2 regions of the Bradyrhizobium sp. SZCCHNRI20481 genome follow, and region 2 is predicted to be linked to the other one. Evidence: predicted binding sites of a transcription regulator. Region 2 holds the regulator's gene; the other holds the start of a gene.

Region 1 (8,236 bases), 120 kb from region 2:
GCCCCGTCGTATCCAAGCACTGACTTTTCCAAGCGCTGACCCTCGAGGACTGGCGGTCGAGGGTCTGACGCGCCAAGCGCTCACCCGCCCCTCGCGCTTCGGGACAGCTCTGCGATCTGCACGACCGGTCGCGATCTTTACCAGCGCTTAAGTACGTTCGGCACATCCCGCCACGCGCCTGCTCCCGATCACGAGTTTAGAAAGCAGTCTCTCCTACAACCAGCAACAGGCCACCTTCGCGTGGGCCCGGATCGGAGGGATCCGGAGCGTGGTGTATTGGGACTGGGGAGAGACGAATGCAGAAGACGACCTTGATCTTGACCGCAAGCGCCGCGGCGCTGGGACTGGCGCCGGCCTCAGCGGCCGACTTCGCGACGCGCCCTTACAGCAAGGCGCCACCGCCGGCCTATGTCACGCCGCTGCCGAACTGGGCCGGGTTCTACCTCGGCGTCAATGGCGGCGCCGATTGGAGCCACAACTGCTGGACGCTCAATCGCGTCGGCGGCGTGCCGGTCGTGCCGACCCAGTCCGAAGGCTGCCACAATGCCTCGAGCGGCCTCATCGGCGGCCAGGTCGGCTATCGCTGGCAGGCGGCGAGCTGGGTGTTCGGCGTCGAGGCCCAGGGCAACTGGACCGACCTGAAGTCGTCCAATGCGAGCACGGCGGCGCTGGCTGCGGGCATCACCAACAACACCAAGACCGATGCGATCGGCCTGTTCACCGGCCAGGTCGGCTACGCCTGGGGCAACGTGCTCTGGTACGTGAAGGGCGGCGCCGCCGTCACCCACAACAAATACACCGGCACGGCGAATGCGGCTGCGCCCTTCCCGGTCGGCACGCTGCTGGATTCCGCCAGTGAGACCCGCTGGGGCGGCACCGTCGGCACGGGCGTCGAGTTCGGCTTCGCGCCGAACTGGTCGGTCGCCGTCGAGTACGACCACCTGTTCATGGGCTCGCGCGACATCAGCTTCCCGGCCACCGCAACCGTGCTGTCGCGCGTCGATACCATCAAGCAGGACATCGACATGGCGACAGTCCGGGTGAACTATCGATTCGGGGCGCCGATGGGCACGCGCTACTGAAAAAAGCCGCCGCTCGCACGCATTCGGAAAGGCCGGCCCTCGCGCCGGCCTTTTTCGTGTCAACAGCCCGGCAGCGTCGCGGCGTTTTTGTGCTAAATATATGATTTATAACGCTTTTTCGTTTCTGTGGCGGGCGCGTTACAGCCTCACCGGGATGCCCTGTGTATGACTTGCCCATCGCTTGTCATTCCAACCTCCCGGGGGAGAATTTGATGAAGAAGTTGTTTGTGATCACGACGGCGCTCGTCGGCATCGCAACGGCCACGTCCGCTTCGGCGGCCGACATGGCGGCACGTCCCTATACGAAGGCGCCGCCGATGGTCGCGCAGATCCTGAGCTGGTCGGGCCTCTACGCCGGCATCCAGGGCGGCGGCGGCTGGGGCACCAGCAAGGAGACCTTCCTCGGCCGCTTCAATGCGCCGGGCTTCCTGGGCACCCAGAACTACAACACCAATGGCGGCTTCGTCGGCGGCGTGGTCGGCTACAACTGGCAGGTCGACAACGTCGTGTTCGGCCTCGAAGGCGACTATCACTGGGCCGACATCAACGGCCGCTCCGCCGTGGTCAATGCCGGCCTCGGCGACACCTTCTTCACCAAGCTGACCAGCTTCGGCGACATCAAGGGCCGCCTCGGCTATGCCGCCGGTCCCGCCCTGTTCTTCGTCAGCGGCGGCGCCGCGGTGGGCCAGTTGCAGCATCGCTATGACGGCGTCCCCGGCAACGTCTTCAGCCAGAACACCACCCGCTGGGGCTACACGGTCGGCGCCGGCGCCGAATACATGTTCGCGCCGAACTGGTCGGCCAAGCTCGAGTACAACTATCTCGACTTCGGCAAGAGCGCGATCCAGTACAGCGCTTTCGCGACCAACCGCTCCGAGTGGAAGGACACCGTCCACACCGTCAAGGCCGGCCTCAGCTACCACTTCGGCGGTCCGGTCATCGCCAAGTACTGACACCTGCAACCGACAGGTTCCGAGAAAGGCCGGCGAAAGCCGGCCTTTTTTGTTGCCCTGATGCCACCTTGCCGGCTCGCCACACCCGGAACCAAGCAGTTGAGTGACATAGGCTTTCTGGAACTTGCCCGTAAAAACGCGGTTTGGCCGCGAGTGTGTCTTCAGGGTGACGGTAATCCGTACGGAACCGGGCTATAGGAACCTCGTCAACTTGAACGGGTGAGTCTGTTTCGTGCGTAAAACTCTCGGTGCGATGCGGACTGTTAGGAATAAACTGGAGACTGGAATGAAGAAGATCCTGCTCGCGACCGTGGCCTTGGCCGCCCTGGCCGCTCCCGCTGCCGCCGCTGATCTTGCCGCGCGCCCGACCTACACCAAGGCGCCGGTTGCCGCGCCTGTGCTGACCTGGACCGGCTTCTACATCGGTGCCATGGGCGGCTATGCCAACGAGGATGCTGACTTCGCGGCCATGAAGGGCGGCTTCGCTGGCGGCACCGTCGGCTACAACTGGCAGCAGGGTGCTGTCGTGTTCGGCCTCGAGGCCGACGCCGCTTGGGCCGACATCAACGCAAACGTTGGCGCGCTCGGTGTCAACGCCGAATCCAAGATCCGTGACTGGGGCACCGTCCGCGGCCGCATCGGCTACGCCTTCGGCCCGACCCTGCTGTACGCGACCGGTGGTTACGCCTGGGCTGACAACCGCGTCTCGCTGACGGCTCCGGGCTTCGCCGCTTCGGACAGCAAGATCCACTCCGGCTGGACCGTCGGCGCTGGCGTCGAGTACATGTTCGCCCCGAACTGGTCGCTGAAGGGCGAATACCTCTACAAGAGCTTCGGTGGCGAGAGCTACACCTTCACCGGCCTCGGCACGCTCGCGACCGGCACGCTCAACGTGCATTCCGGTCAGGTCGGCATCAACTACCACTTCTAAGTCTTCGCCTCCGGGCCAACGCACACAGCCTCCGCTCTGCCAGAGCGGAGGCTTTTTCTTTGCGGGATCGCGCACAAGGCAGGACGGAACCGGCAGCCTCCTGCCATTCGCTGCCATTCCCTGCGCGCATTGTTGATGATTCGCTGACGGCACTGGAAATCCAGCCCCGTTCTTCCTACGTTCCGACGATACCTTTTCCCTCTGGCGTCCGATGGCCGGCTTCCGGCGAACGCGCCTGCAACGATGGCGCGACTCTGCGCCGTGGGACGATCGTCATGGATGAAGTGCTCAAGGCCAAGCAGCGCGCGCAAGCCAACCAGTCGAGCCTGCGGGCGATCACGATCCGCGGCGCCCGCGAGCACAACCTCAAGAACATCGACGTCGAGATCCCGCGCGACAGGCTCGTGGTCTTCACCGGCCTGTCCGGTTCCGGCAAATCCTCGCTCGCCTTCGATACGATCTATGCCGAGGGCCAGCGCCGCTACGTCGAATCGCTGTCGGCCTATGCGCGCCAGTTCCTTGAGATGATGCAGAAGCCTGATGTCGACCAGATCGACGGCCTGTCGCCGGCGATCTCGATCGAGCAGAAGACCACCTCGAAGAACCCGCGCTCGACGGTCGGCACGGTCACCGAGATCTACGACTACATGCGGCTGCTCTGGGCGCGCGTCGGCGTGCCCTACTCCCCGGCCACCGGCCTGCCGATCGAAAGCCAGACCGTCTCGCAGATGGTCGACCGCGTGCTGGCGCTGCCCGAGGGCACCCGCCTCTATCTGCTGGCCCCGGTCGTGCGCGGACGCAAGGGCGAGTACAAGAAGGAGCTCGCCGAATATCTCAAGAAGGGCTTTCAGCGCGTCAAGATCGACGGCACCTTCCATGAGCTCGCCGAGGTGCCCACGCTCGACAAGAAGTTCCCGCACGACATCGACGTCGTCGTCGACCGCATCGTGGTGCGCCCCGACATCGGCCAGCGCCTCGCGGAGAGTTTCGAGACCGCGCTGAAGCTCGCGGAGGGACTCGCCGTGATCGAGTTCGCCGACGCGCCCGCCTCCGCCGCCCCGGCCGAGGAGAAGAAGAAGACCGCCAAGATCCATGACAAGAGCGGGCCCGAGCGCATCCTGTTCTCGGAGAAGTTCGCCTGCCCAGTCTCCGGTTTCACCATTCCCGAGATCGAGCCGCGGCTGTTCTCGTTCAACAATCCCTACGGCGCCTGCCCGGAATGCGGCGGCCTCGGTGTCGAGCAGCACGTCGATGCTGATCTCGTCATTCCCGACAAGGACGTCACCCTGCGCAAGGGCGCGATCGCCCCCTGGGCCAAGTCGTCCTCGCCCTATTACCTGCAGACGCTGACAGCGCTCGGCAAGTTCTACAAGTTCACGCTCGACACCAAGTGGAAGGACCTGCCGAAGAAGACGCAGAACGCGCTGCTGCACGGCTCCGGCGACGACGAGATCAAGTTCACCTATGAGGACGGCGTCCGCGCCTACGACACCAAGAAGCCGTTCGAGGGCGTGATCACCAACATCGAGCGCCGCTTCCGCGAGACCGAGAGCGAATGGGCGCGCGAGGAGCTCGGCAAGTACTTCAACGACGTGCCCTGCGCCGGCTGCAACGGCTTCCGGCTGAAGCCCGAGGCGCTGTGCGTCAAGGTCGCCGGCAAGCACATCGGCGAGATCTCCGAGCTCAGCGTCAGGGCTGCCGGCGAATGGTTCGCCGAGGTGCCGAAGGCCCTGAACGCGCAGCAGACCGAGATCGCCACCCGCATCCTCAAGGAGATCCGCGACCGCCTCACCTTCCTGCTCGACGTCGGCTTGAACTATCTGACCCTGGCGCGCTCCTCCGGCACCTTGTCGGGCGGCGAGAGCCAGCGCATCCGCCTGGCGTCGCAGATCGGCTCGGGCCTGACCGGCGTGCTCTACGTGCTCGACGAGCCCTCGATCGGCCTGCACCAGCGCGACAACGCCCGCCTGCTCGACACGCTGAAGCGGCTGCGCGACCTCGGCAACACCGTGATCGTGGTCGAGCATGACGAGGATGCCATTCGCCTCGCCGACTACGTGCTCGACATCGGCCCCGGCGCCGGCACCCATGGCGGCAACATCGTCGCCGAGGGCACGCCGGCCGAGATCATGCGCAATCCGGCGTCGCTGACCGGCAAATATCTCACCGGCGAGCTCGAGGTCGAGGTGCCCGAGCGGCGGCCGCCGAACCATCGCCGCACCATCAAGGTCGTCAACGCCCGCGGCAATAACTTAAAGAACGTGTCGGCCGAGATCCCGCTCGGCCTGTTCACCGCCATCACCGGCGTCTCCGGCGGCGGCAAGTCGACGCTTCTCATCGACACGCTCTACAAGGCGATCGCGCGCAAGCTCAACGGCGCCAACGAGGCCGCCGCGCCGCACGATCGCATCGAGGGCCTGGAGCACATCGACAAGATCATCGATATCGACCAGTCGCCGATCGGCCGCACCCCGCGCTCCAATCCCGCGACCTATACCGGCGCATTCACCCCGATCCGCGAATGGTTCGCCGGCCTGCCGGAATCGAAGGCACGCGGCTACGAGCCGGGCCGCTTCTCCTTCAACGTCAAGGGCGGCCGCTGCGAGGCCTGCCAGGGCGACGGCGTCATCAAGATCGAGATGCACTTTTTGCCCGACGTCTACGTCACCTGCGACGTCTGCAAGGGCAAGCGTTACAACCGCGAGACGCTCGACGTGCTGTTCAAGGGCAAGTCGATCGCCGACGTGCTCGACATGACCGTCGAGGAAGCCGCCGAATTCTTCAAGGCGGTGCCGCGCGTGCGCGACACCTTCGAGACGCTGCGTCGCGTCGGCCTCGACTACATCCATGTCGGCCAGCAGGCCACCACGCTCTCCGGCGGCGAGGCGCAGCGCGTCAAGCTCGCCAAGGAGCTGTCCAAGCGCGCCACCGGCCGCACGCTCTACATCCTGGACGAGCCGACCACCGGCCTGCACTTCCACGACGTCAAGAAGCTGCTGGAGGTGCTGCACGAGCTGGTCGCGCAGGGCAATTCGGTAGTGGTGATCGAGCACAATCTCGAGGTCATCAAGACCGCCGACTGGGTGATCGATCTCGGCCCCGAAGGCGGCGACGGCGGCGGCGAGATCGTCGCCTGGGGCCCGCCCGAGGACATCGTCAAGGCGCCGCGCAGCTACACCGGGCAGTTCCTCAAGCCGGTGCTGGAGAAGTCAGCCAAGCCGAAGAAGCGCGGCCGGGGCGCAGCCAGCGAGGCGGCGGAGTAGTTGCCCTCAATTCCCTTGTATCGATCGTCGTTGCGAGCGAAGCGATCCAGGGCCGCGTGCGCGTCTCTGGATTGCTTCGTCGCTTCGCTCCTCGCAATGACGCATGTGGTCGATACCGGTTCATCACAGCAAAGCCCGCCACTCTCTACAGAGCGGCGGGCTCGATGTTTCCACAACGAACTCAGATTACCACTGGCGATAATATCCGCTGCGCGTGCCGTTGTTGTTGCCGCCCGGGCCGACGTCGCCCTGGGTCGAGCTCGGGGTCGGATGGTTGGTGCCGTTGTAGCCGGTGCCCCAGCCCGGGCCGTCATACGGGCCCGGCGCGACCGCGACGTAGCCTTCCTCATAGACCGGCCCCGGCGCCCAGGCGAAGGAATCGCGGTAGGCGTAGGTGCTGGTGACCTGGCCACCATAGCCGTAGCCGCCCGGGCCGTATTCGCCGGCCGAGGCCGCAGCGGTGCCAGCCACGAGCGTGACGGCGGTCAGCACGGCGAATCCAAACGTGCGCGTCATGAACTTGCTCCTTCGTTCCTAATTCTCGGAGAACAAACGATATCGATCCATCCAAGGTTCCGCCGGTCCCCACAACAATCGTGCGACACAACGCGACGCTCCCCTTCGCGCGACCTCGTGATCCAACGGCTTCGTGACATCGCCGACACGCGCAGCGAACCCGTCCGACACGACAAACCAGCTGCTCTTGTCGAGCGGCGGGTTTGATCGCCTAACGTTTAACGCGAGATGGCGGCTACCACTGCCGGTAGACACCGGTCAGCGTACCGTTGTTGTTGCCGGACGGACCGACATCGCCCTGGGTCGAGCTCGGAGTCGGATGGTTGGTGCCGTTGTAGCCGTGGCCCCAGGCCGTTGTACCCCACGCTACTTCACCCGGCGCGTAGGCCGGCGCCGGCGCGGCGTCATACACCGGCTCGGAATCGTTGCCCTGTGTCGGCGGCCCCCAGGCCATCGAGTCGCCGTAGCGGGCATAGCCCTGCGCGGATGCGGCGGCGGTGCCGAGCACCAGCGTGGCGGCGGCCAGCGCGGCCATCTTGAGCGTGCGTTGCATGTGTCTCTCCTTGCGTCTGTGCGGGGGTCAACGACCGCACTGCGCCAGGCGTTCCTGCAGCGCACGCTCACAAAAGCCGTGAGAGATTATTGATCGGATTCGCGTCAAAACCCTCTTGCAGACCTGCGGGAGCAGGCTCGCAAGAGGGCAACGCGAGACGCGACCCGGACGGCGACGTCCCCTGATCAGCAGCTCACGCTGCGACGGCGACCGCCCGCGGCCGCGCCACGCCGGTCTTGGTGACCCCCGGCAGCGGCGGCGCCGTCGTGCCAGTCGCGTGCGGGAAGTACTGCAACTGCATGGAATGCATGTAGCCGGCTTCTGCGGTCCAGGAATCGTTCGTCTCCACGATCGGCGTGATCGTGAACAGGTCCGGATTGCTCGGCACGATCGACGTATAGGTCGGGATCGTTGCGCTGAGGATCTCAAGCGGCTTGTAGATCGAGTAGTAGTTGGTGTCCTTCAGGACCGGCGCCGGCGGCGCATAGGTGACGAGAATCCCTTTCAGATTGGCCCATCCCATCGGCACGATGTCGTTGCTGTTGACCGCCGCATAGTAGGTATAGGCCTTCGCGAAGGTGGTCGCGAAGCCCGCGTTCCACATGGTCGGAGCCGCGAAGGTGTGCGGCCACAGCGTGAACTTCAGCGACGAGTTCAGCTTCGGCAGTTGATCCTGCAGCCACGCCGTCGCCACCACGGCGAGCGCGCCGCCCAGGCTGTGCCCGGTCACCATCAGTTGCAGATTCTGCTTGGCCGCAAGGCCGCGCAGATAGTCGAGCAGCGACAGGTCCGTCGCGGGATCGGTGAGCGCGATGACCAGCGCCAGCGCATCGTTGATCCCGGCACTGATCTGCAGCGGCGAGCCGGCCTGCTGCGGATACAGCCACGGCACCTGGAAGACGGCATCGACGTCGGCGAGCACGTTCTCGAAGGCACCG
Region 2 (8,236 bases):
GCGCGCGCAGCCGGATCGTCGGCTTGACGCCTTCGGGCGCCTCCTTGGGATCGCGGTCGCGCCACATGCCGTCGTAGAGCCGGGTGCGGCCTTCCGCGCGCGCCTTCTCGCGCATCGCGGCCAGCTCCTCGGCGGTAGCATAGCAGCGATACGCCATGCCGCTGGCGAGCAGTTGCTCGGCGACCTCGCGATGGCGTGCGGCGCGGCTATATTGGTAGATGACCTCGCCGTCCCAATCGAGCTCGAGCCATTTCAGGCCGTCCAGGATGGCGTCGATGGCCGCCGTGGTCGAGCGCTCACGGTCGGTGTCCTCGATCCGCAGCAGCATCTTGCCGCCGCGGCCCCGCGCATACAGCCAGTTGAACAGGGCCGTCCGGGCGCCTCCGATGTGGAGAAAGCCGGTCGGGGAGGGGGCAAAGCGCGTGACGATCGGGGAGGTCATGGGCGGCAGCACGAAATCCAGGCAGGGGCTATGAAGGGCGGGGGGTGTATAGCAGGCCTATCGCATAACTAAAGCCTTCCTTGGGGGAAGCGGATTTGGCAGATAGGCTGCCAAATTCCGGAGCAGGATATTCTTGATGACCACGACGACAGACACGGCGGCGACGGCAGAGGCAGGGCGCGACTTCATCCGCGACATCGTCCAGGCCGATCTCGACAGCGGCAGGCACAAGACGGTCGTCACCCGGTTCCCGCCGGAGCCGAACGGCTACCTGCATATCGGCCATGCCAAGTCGATCGGTCTCAACTTCGGCATTGCCCAGGAGTTCGGCGGCCGCTGCAATCTGCGCTTTGACGACACCAATCCGACCAAGGAAGAGCAGGAATATATCGATTCCATCCAGGCCGACGTGCGCTGGCTCGGCTATGACTGGGGCGACAACCTGTTCTTCGCTTCGGATTATTTCGAGCGGCTCTACGATTGGGCGGAAGGGCTGATCAAGGCCGGGCTCGCCTATGTCGACGATCAGTCGCAGGAGGAGATCCGCCTGTCGCGCGGCACGCTCACCGAGCCCGGCAAGAACAGCCCGTTCCGCGACCGCACGGTCGAGGAGAATCTCGACCTGTTCCGGCGCATGAAGGCCGGCGAATTCCCGAACGGCGCGCGCGTGCTGCGCGCCAAGATCGACATGGCCGCCGGCAACATCAACCTGCGCGACCCCGTGCTGTACCGGATCATGCACGCCCATCACCCGCGCACCGGCGACGCCTGGAAGATCTATCCGAGCTACGACTACGCCCACGGGCAGTCGGACGCGATCGAGGGCGTGACGCACTCGATCTGCACGCTCGAGTTCGAGGACCACCGGCCGCTCTACGATTGGTTCCTGGACAAGCTGCCGGTGCCGTCGCATCCGCACCAGTACGAGTTCGCGCGGCTCAACCTGACCTACACGCTGCTGTCGAAGCGCGTGCTGACGCGGCTGGTGCAGGACGGCCATGTCTCAGGCTGGAACGATCCACGCATGCCCACCATCGCCGGCCTGAAGCGGCGCGGCGTGCCGCCGGCGGCGGTGCGCGAGTTCATCAAGCGCATCGGCATCGCCAAGGCCAACAGCGTCGTCGATGTCGGCATGCTCGAATTCTGCATCCGCGAGGAGCTGAACCGCACGGCGCTGCGTCGGATGGCCGTGTTGCGGCCGCTGAAGGTGGTGATCGAGAATTATCCGGAAGGCCAGGTCGAGGAGCTCGAGGCGATCAACCACCCCGACGATCCCGCAGCCGGCACGCGCAAAGTCGCCTTCGGCCGCGAGCTCTATATCGAGCAGGACGACTTCATGGAGAACCCGCCGAAGAAGTTCTTCCGGTTGTCGCCGGGCAACGAGGTGCGGCTACGCTACGCCTATTTCGTCAAGTGCCGCGACGTCATCAAGAACGACGCCGGCGAGATCGTCGAGCTGCGCTGTACCTATGATCCGGCGACCAGGGGCGGCAACGCACCGGATGGACGCAAGGTCAAGGCGACGATGCACTGGCTGCCCGCTGCACAGTCGCTGACCGCCGAGATCCGCCTCTACAACCAGCTGTTCGCCAATCCGAGCCCCAATGCGGCCGACTTCACCGCCGATCTCAATCCCAACTCGCTTGAGGTCCTGACCGACGCGCGCATCGAGCCGGCGATCGCCGAGAGCAATTCGGACGCACCGATGCAGTTCGAGCGCCAGGGCTACTTCGTCCGCGATCCGGATTCGACGCCCGACAAGCTCGTGTTCAACCGCACCATCGGCCTGCGCGACACCTTTGCAAAGGAGGTCGCGAAGGGATGAGATGGGGACCGCAGCCGCAGCTCAATTGATCGCTGCGAGGCCGGCCTCGGTCAGCGTTGGCACGCCATCGCTGACCTCGACCAGGCCGCGCTCCGCGAGGAGCGAGAGATCATCGTCGGCGACGGGGGAGAGCGTGAGCCGGTGGGCCTTGATGTCCCGCAACGTCCAGCGCAGGTGGATCGCCGTGTCGAGCGCGAGGTCGGCAAAGGGATCGTCATTGTCATGGTGGTCCATACCCGCATAAGCCGGTGCGGTGCAGAAAGTTCCAATGACGTTCCCGGCACCGGGATTGGATTCTCGTTCCGTTCCGCTAGTCGGATTCCCCGTCGTTTCGCTAGCCTCCATGCCCGTAAAGTAACGGGTGGTGTGGGCAATGGCGGAGCCGGTCAGGCCGCCGGGAGGGCGTCGCGGGATCGCGGGCGCGATGGCCGATGTCTGGCCGCCGCGCGGCGCGCTGGCCGGCGGCTGGCCCGCGATCGGGTCCGGCGCGTCGTCGGCATTCGCCGCCCGCCTGAAGAACTGGGCGGTCGAGGAGGCCGGGGCAGGCCGGCTGCTGCCCTGGGTGCCGGTGGCGTTCGGGGCCGGCATCGCGCTGTACTTCACCGCCGATCACGAGCCGGTGCTCTGGATCGCCGCCACCACCGCGGCGCTGCTCTGCATCGTCGCCATCATGATGCGGCGGCATCGGATGTTTCCGGTTGCCGTGATGATCGCAGCTGCAGCGTGCGGCTTTGCCGCGGCGACCATCAAGACCGCGCGTGTCGCTCATCCAGTGCTGGCGCGGCCGTTGTATTCGGTGGCGCTGTCCGGCTTCGTCGAGGCGCGCGACATTCGCGAGCGCAGCGATCGGATCGTGCTGCGCGTCGCCGCGATGGAGAGCCAGCGCAGCAGCATCAGCCTCGCGCGCGTGCGGCTCGCGGTGCGTAAGGGCACGGCGCCCGAGGTCGGCAGCTTCGTGCAGCTCAAGGCGCGGCTGCTGCCGCCGATGGCCCCGGTGCGGCCGGGATCCTACGACTTCGCGCGCGACATGTTCTTCCAGGGCATCGGCGCCTCCGGCTTCGTGATGGGCGCGATCACGACGGCGACGCCGCCGCAGGCCGCCGGCTTCGGCCTGGGCTATGCGGCGGCCATGCAGGGCCTGCGCGATGCGATCGACGCACGCATCCGCGCCCGTCTGACGGGCGATGAGCGCGCCATCGCCACCGCGCTGCTGACCGGCCGGCGCGACGCCATCACGCCCGATGTCAACGATGCGATGTTCGTCTCCGGCCTCGGCCACGTGCTGTCGATCTCAGGCTATCACATGGCCGTCGTCGCCGGCGTCGTGTTCTTCGCCGTGCGCGCGCTGCTTGCGCTGATCCCCGGCCTCACTATCAGCCATCCGATCAAGAAATGGGCGGCCGCGGCGGCGCTGGTCGCGGCGGCGTTCTACCTGCTGCTGTCGGGCGCGGAGGTCGCGACGCAGAGATCGTTCTTCATGACGGCCGTGGTGCTGATCGCGGTCATGGTCGATCGCCGCGCCGTCACCTTCCGCACGCTCGCGGTCGCGGCGATGATCGTGCTGATCGCGGCACCCGAAGCGCTGGTGCATCCGAGCTTCCAGATGTCGTTCGCGGCGACGCTCGGCCTGGTCGCGCTGGTGCAGTTCGGCCTGCCCAAACTGTTTGCGACGCCGGACAGCTCCCCGGCGCAGCGCATCGCGCTGTGGGGCGGCCGCGAGCTTGCGATGCTGCTGCTGGCCTCGCTGATCGCGGGGCTTGCGACCACGCCCTATGCCGCGTTCCACTTCCATCGCGTCACGCCCTATGGCGTGCTCGCCAATCTCGCGGCGATGCCGGTGGTTTCGGTGCTGGTGATGCCCGCCGGACTGCTCGGCCTGCTGGCGGCGCCGTTCGGGCTCGACGGTCCCTGGTGGACGCTGATGGGCCTCGGCATCGACTGGATGATCGCGGTGACGCGCTGGGTGGCGGCGCTGCCCGGCGCGGTCGGGCGCATCCCGGGCTTCGGCATCGGTCCGCTGATCCTGGCCAGCCTCGGCGTCATCCTGATCGGCCTGCTGCGCACACCGCTGCGCTGGTCGGGCGCCGTCGGGCTCGTGGTGGCCACCGCGTGGGCCGCCACGACGCCGCTGCCCGACGTCCTGATCGCCGGCGACGGGCGCACGGTGGCGGTGCGCGGCCGTGACGGACGCCTGCATGTGATGCGCACCGGCAAGGACGTGTTCGCCACCAAGGAGTGGCTCGCGGCCGACGCCGATGCCCGGCTGCCGGCGGATTCATCGCTCGCCGATGGCGTCTCCTGCGACGAGGCGGGCTGCGTGGTCGCGATGGCCGACGGCCGATTCGCCGCCTTGACCCTGCGCGCCGAGGCGCTCGACGATGATTGCGCCCGTGCCGCGCTGATCGTCACCGCGCGCGCCGTGCCGTCATCCTGCGCGGCGGCCGTCATCGATCGCCAGCGCCTGCAGCAGCAGGGCGCCTTGATGCTGGTGCAGCGGGGCACCGGCTTCTCCGTCACGCCGGTGCGCGCTGGCGGCACCGATCGCCCGTGGTGGCCGGCGCCCGCCGAGGCCGGCGAGTTCGACACGACGCTGACGCCGCGTGCGCCGGTGTCGCGGCTTCAGGACGCGACGCCGCCGGAGACGGAGCAGGGCGAACAGGATTGAGCGCCGGACAGCTCGAACGTGCTGAGATGATACAACGTGCCGAGATGATACTCGGTGTCGTCGGGTCCATCGAACAGCGAGGGACCTTCGACCAGCGTGAACGCAGCGCCCGGATATCGTTGCCAGATGGCGATGTCATCAGCCGTGACCGTCAGCCATCCGAACGCAAGCATGTAGCGGTCGGGCTCGGTGATCCGGTCAGCCTTGTTCCAATCGATCTTGTTGACCGCGGCGGCAAGCTCCCCCGGCACACAATGCTGGCCGAGGGATGTCGTTCCTATTCGATGCGATGCCGGAGCGTGAGGGTCGCCCGAAAGGACCTTGCGCTTGCAGAAACCAAATCTCCCCCGGCCGAAAGCTCGCTCATGACCGAGAGAAATGCGGACGCGCAGGCGCTCAGGTGATGCTGATGCGGCGAATCGGTGTGGCCTGCGAAGCCGGAACGTCCTCCGCCACGCCCGGGCGGCGCTCGGCCGGCTGCTTGCTGACCGGCAATTGTAGCACGGTGACGCGCTGGCCCTCGCAGAGCTGGGTCACCAGCACGTGGCGGCCGTCGGCGAATTCGATCGCGTCGTGATGGCGATCGGGGATGTGCGTCTCGATGCTGTTGAACTTCGCGACGCGCTCGCGGATCGTCCGGGTCCAGAGCCAGCGGCTGTCGTAGCGGACGTCCTCGACAAATGCCAACTCGGTGCCGGGCAGCATGCAGACGGCGACGGTCGGCTCGCTCTCGAGGGCGAAGCCGCGGGTGGCGGTGCCGCGAAACGTCGTCGAGATCAACGTCTCGCCGACCTTGGCGGGACGGGACGCAACCGCATGGAGGCTGTAGTCACACATCGGATCGCTCCTCGTTGAGAGATAGCCGACCCACGCTCCCCCCGGACAGGCGCAGGCCTCTATCAGAGTGGACATCGATGGTGATGTTAGCGCGCGCTTCACGGCAATTCTGCGCTGATCTGCACCGCGTGCGCCCGCGGGCGATCACAAGCGTTTGAGCATGCCGCGCTGCACATCCTGAGGTGCATTCGCGTGTGACCAATTTCGATCGGCGGCGAAGCGCGTGCGCCCGTCGCCGATCGACCGATCGCGTCCGCGATCAGTACTTGCGATACAGCCCGACCAGCTTGCCTTGGATCTTCACCCGGTTCGGCGGCAGGATGCGGACCTCGTAGGCGGTGTTGGCCGGCTCCAGCGCGATCGATGCGCCGCGGCGGCGGAAGCGCTTCAACGTCGCTTCCTCGTCGTCGATGAGCGCTACCACGATGTCGCCGGTGTCGGCGGTCTCGTTGCGCTGGATCAGCGCCATGTCGCCGTCGAGGATGCCGGCATCGACCATGGAGTCGCCGCGCACCTCGAGCGCATAGTGATCGCCGTTGCCGAGCATGTCGGCAGGCACGCTGATGGTGTGGCTGCGCGTCTGTAGCGCCTCGATCGGGGTACCGGCGGCGATGCGGCCCATCACCGGCACCGCGACGGGGCGCTCGCCATCGTCCAGCGCGGGACTGCTGGTGCGCACCTTGCCGAGATTGCCCTCGATCACCGATGGGGTGAAGCCGCGGCGGTTGTTGGCGGCCTGTGACAGCTCGGGCAGCTTGATCACCTCGATCGCGCGGGCGCGGTTGGGCAGCCGGCGGATGAAGCCGCGCTCCTCGAGCGCCGTGATCAGGCGATGAATGCCGGACTTCGAGCGCAGATCGAGCGCATCCTTCATCTCGTCGAAGGACGGCGGCACGCCGGCTTCCTTGAGCCGCTCGTTGATGAACCGCAGAAGTTCGTACTGTTTGCGCGTCAGCATCTCGACCTGGTCCCCAGTTTGTTGTCGTCCGAGTCCAGGAGCTGCGCCTTGAGCACAAACCGGCTGAGAGCGCCTTGGAGTCGGACCATCATCGCGTCGCCCGCAACATACTAAAAACAAATCATGAACGGACACTATATGTTCGATGTGTGTTCCGCAATCCTTAAATTGTAGTGAACGGACCGGGCTTTGCCGGGGGGAAACGGCCTAGCTCGGCAGGCGCAGGATCTCGCACGGGCTGCCGGCGGCGGCCTTCGGCGCAAACGCCCGCCGGATCACCAGCGCCTGCGAGAGCGCGAGATTGCCGAGCAGCGACGAATCCTGCTGGGTCACCGGCGTTGCGATCAGGGTGCCGTCGGCGCGCTCCTCGAGCTGCGCCCGCAGATAGTCCTCGCGCGAATCGTTGGCCCCGAGTTCGCGGCCGAGCAGGGCGGTCTCGCGTGGCATGCGAGCTTCGTCGCGGCCGAGCAGCCGCCGAATCAGCGGCACCAGGAACAGGATGGCGCAGACATAGGACGACACCGGATTGCCGGGCAGTCCGATCACCCTCATGTCGCCGAGCCGTCCGTGCATCATCGGCTTGCCCGGCCGCATCGCGATCTTCCAGAACGCCATCTCGACGCCCTCGGCTTCGAGCGCCTGCTTGACGAGGTCGTGATCGCCGACCGAGGCGCCGCCGGTCGTGATCAGGATGTCGGCCTTGGCCTCGCGCGCCCGCCGGATCCCGGCGATCGTGGCCTCCATCGTATCCGCGGCGATGCCGAGATCGATCGGTGTCGCGCCCTCGCTGCGCACCAGCGCCCGCAGGGCGTAGCCGTTGGAATAGACGATCTGGCCCGGGCCGGGCGTCGAGCCAGGCATCACGAGCTCGTCGCCGGTGGCGAGCAGCGCCACCTTCGGCCGGCGCCGCACCGGCAGTGCCGGATGATTCATGCTGGCCGCCAGCGACAGGTCGCGGTCGCTGAGCCGGCGGCCCGCCTTCAGCAGCACCATGCCCTCATGAAAGTCGACGCCGGCGGGCCGGATGTGCCGGCCCTTGATCGCGGCCTCGGTGATCACGACGTGGCCATCTTCGGCGATCGTGTCCTCCTGGATCACCACCGCGTCGGCGCCCTCAGGGACAACGCCACCAGTGAAGATGCGCGCCGCCTCGCCGGGTCCGACCACGCGATCGAACGGCCGCCCCGCCGCGACCTCGCCGATCACCCTCAGCCGCACCTTGGCCTGGGCTGCGTCCGCCGCGCGCACGGCGTAGCCGTCCATCGCCGACATCGCCTCGGGCGGCTGCGTCCGCAGCGCCGCGAGGTCGCGGGCCAGGATGCGGTGATGGGCCTCGTCCAGCGTCACCAGCTCCTCGGCCAGCGGCTCGGCGCCGGCGAGCACGGCGGACAACGCATCAGACACCGGCATCAGGGCCATGAGAGTTCCTTCGGACGGAGACGGCAGATCGAATGAGTCGCCTTCTAACCGAACGCGCACGGCCCGGCCAAGGGCTCAGGCCGCTTCCTG

Evidence for each region. Region 2 encodes LexA, which represses DNA repair genes until DNA is damaged. Its sites were predicted from a motif close to TGTTCNNNNTGTGTTCNG; they were not measured.
Region 1: uvrA (excinuclease ABC subunit UvrA) is a predicted target of LexA. The motif match lies at 3,134-3,151, and genes of this name have one in related genera.

The regions. Positions count from the first base shown of each region.
Region 1 is NZ_JAUEUE010000002.1:248,207-256,442, reverse strand. It holds gene QX132_RS03720 (outer membrane protein) at 1-23, shown strand, start outside; gene QX132_RS03715 (outer membrane protein) at 297-1,082, shown strand; gene QX132_RS03710 (outer membrane protein) at 1,295-2,035, shown strand; gene QX132_RS03705 (porin family protein) at 2,322-2,966, shown strand; gene uvrA (excinuclease ABC subunit UvrA) at 3,242-6,229, shown strand; gene QX132_RS03695 (hypothetical protein) at 6,416-6,745, opposite strand; gene QX132_RS03690 (hypothetical protein) at 6,981-7,298, opposite strand; gene QX132_RS03685 (lipase family protein) at 7,492-8,236, opposite strand, start outside.
Region 2 is NZ_JAUEUE010000002.1:130,095-138,330, forward strand. It holds gene gltX (glutamate--tRNA ligase) at 1-442, opposite strand, end outside; gene QX132_RS03110 (glutamine--tRNA ligase/YqeY domain fusion protein) at 579-2,267, shown strand; gene QX132_RS03115 (hypothetical protein) at 2,289-2,501, opposite strand; gene QX132_RS03120 (ComEC/Rec2 family competence protein) at 2,641-4,932, shown strand; gene QX132_RS03125 (hypothetical protein) at 4,887-5,183, opposite strand; gene QX132_RS03130 (hypothetical protein) at 5,329-5,769, opposite strand; gene lexA (transcriptional repressor LexA) at 6,029-6,727, opposite strand; gene glp (gephyrin-like molybdotransferase Glp) at 6,935-8,146, opposite strand.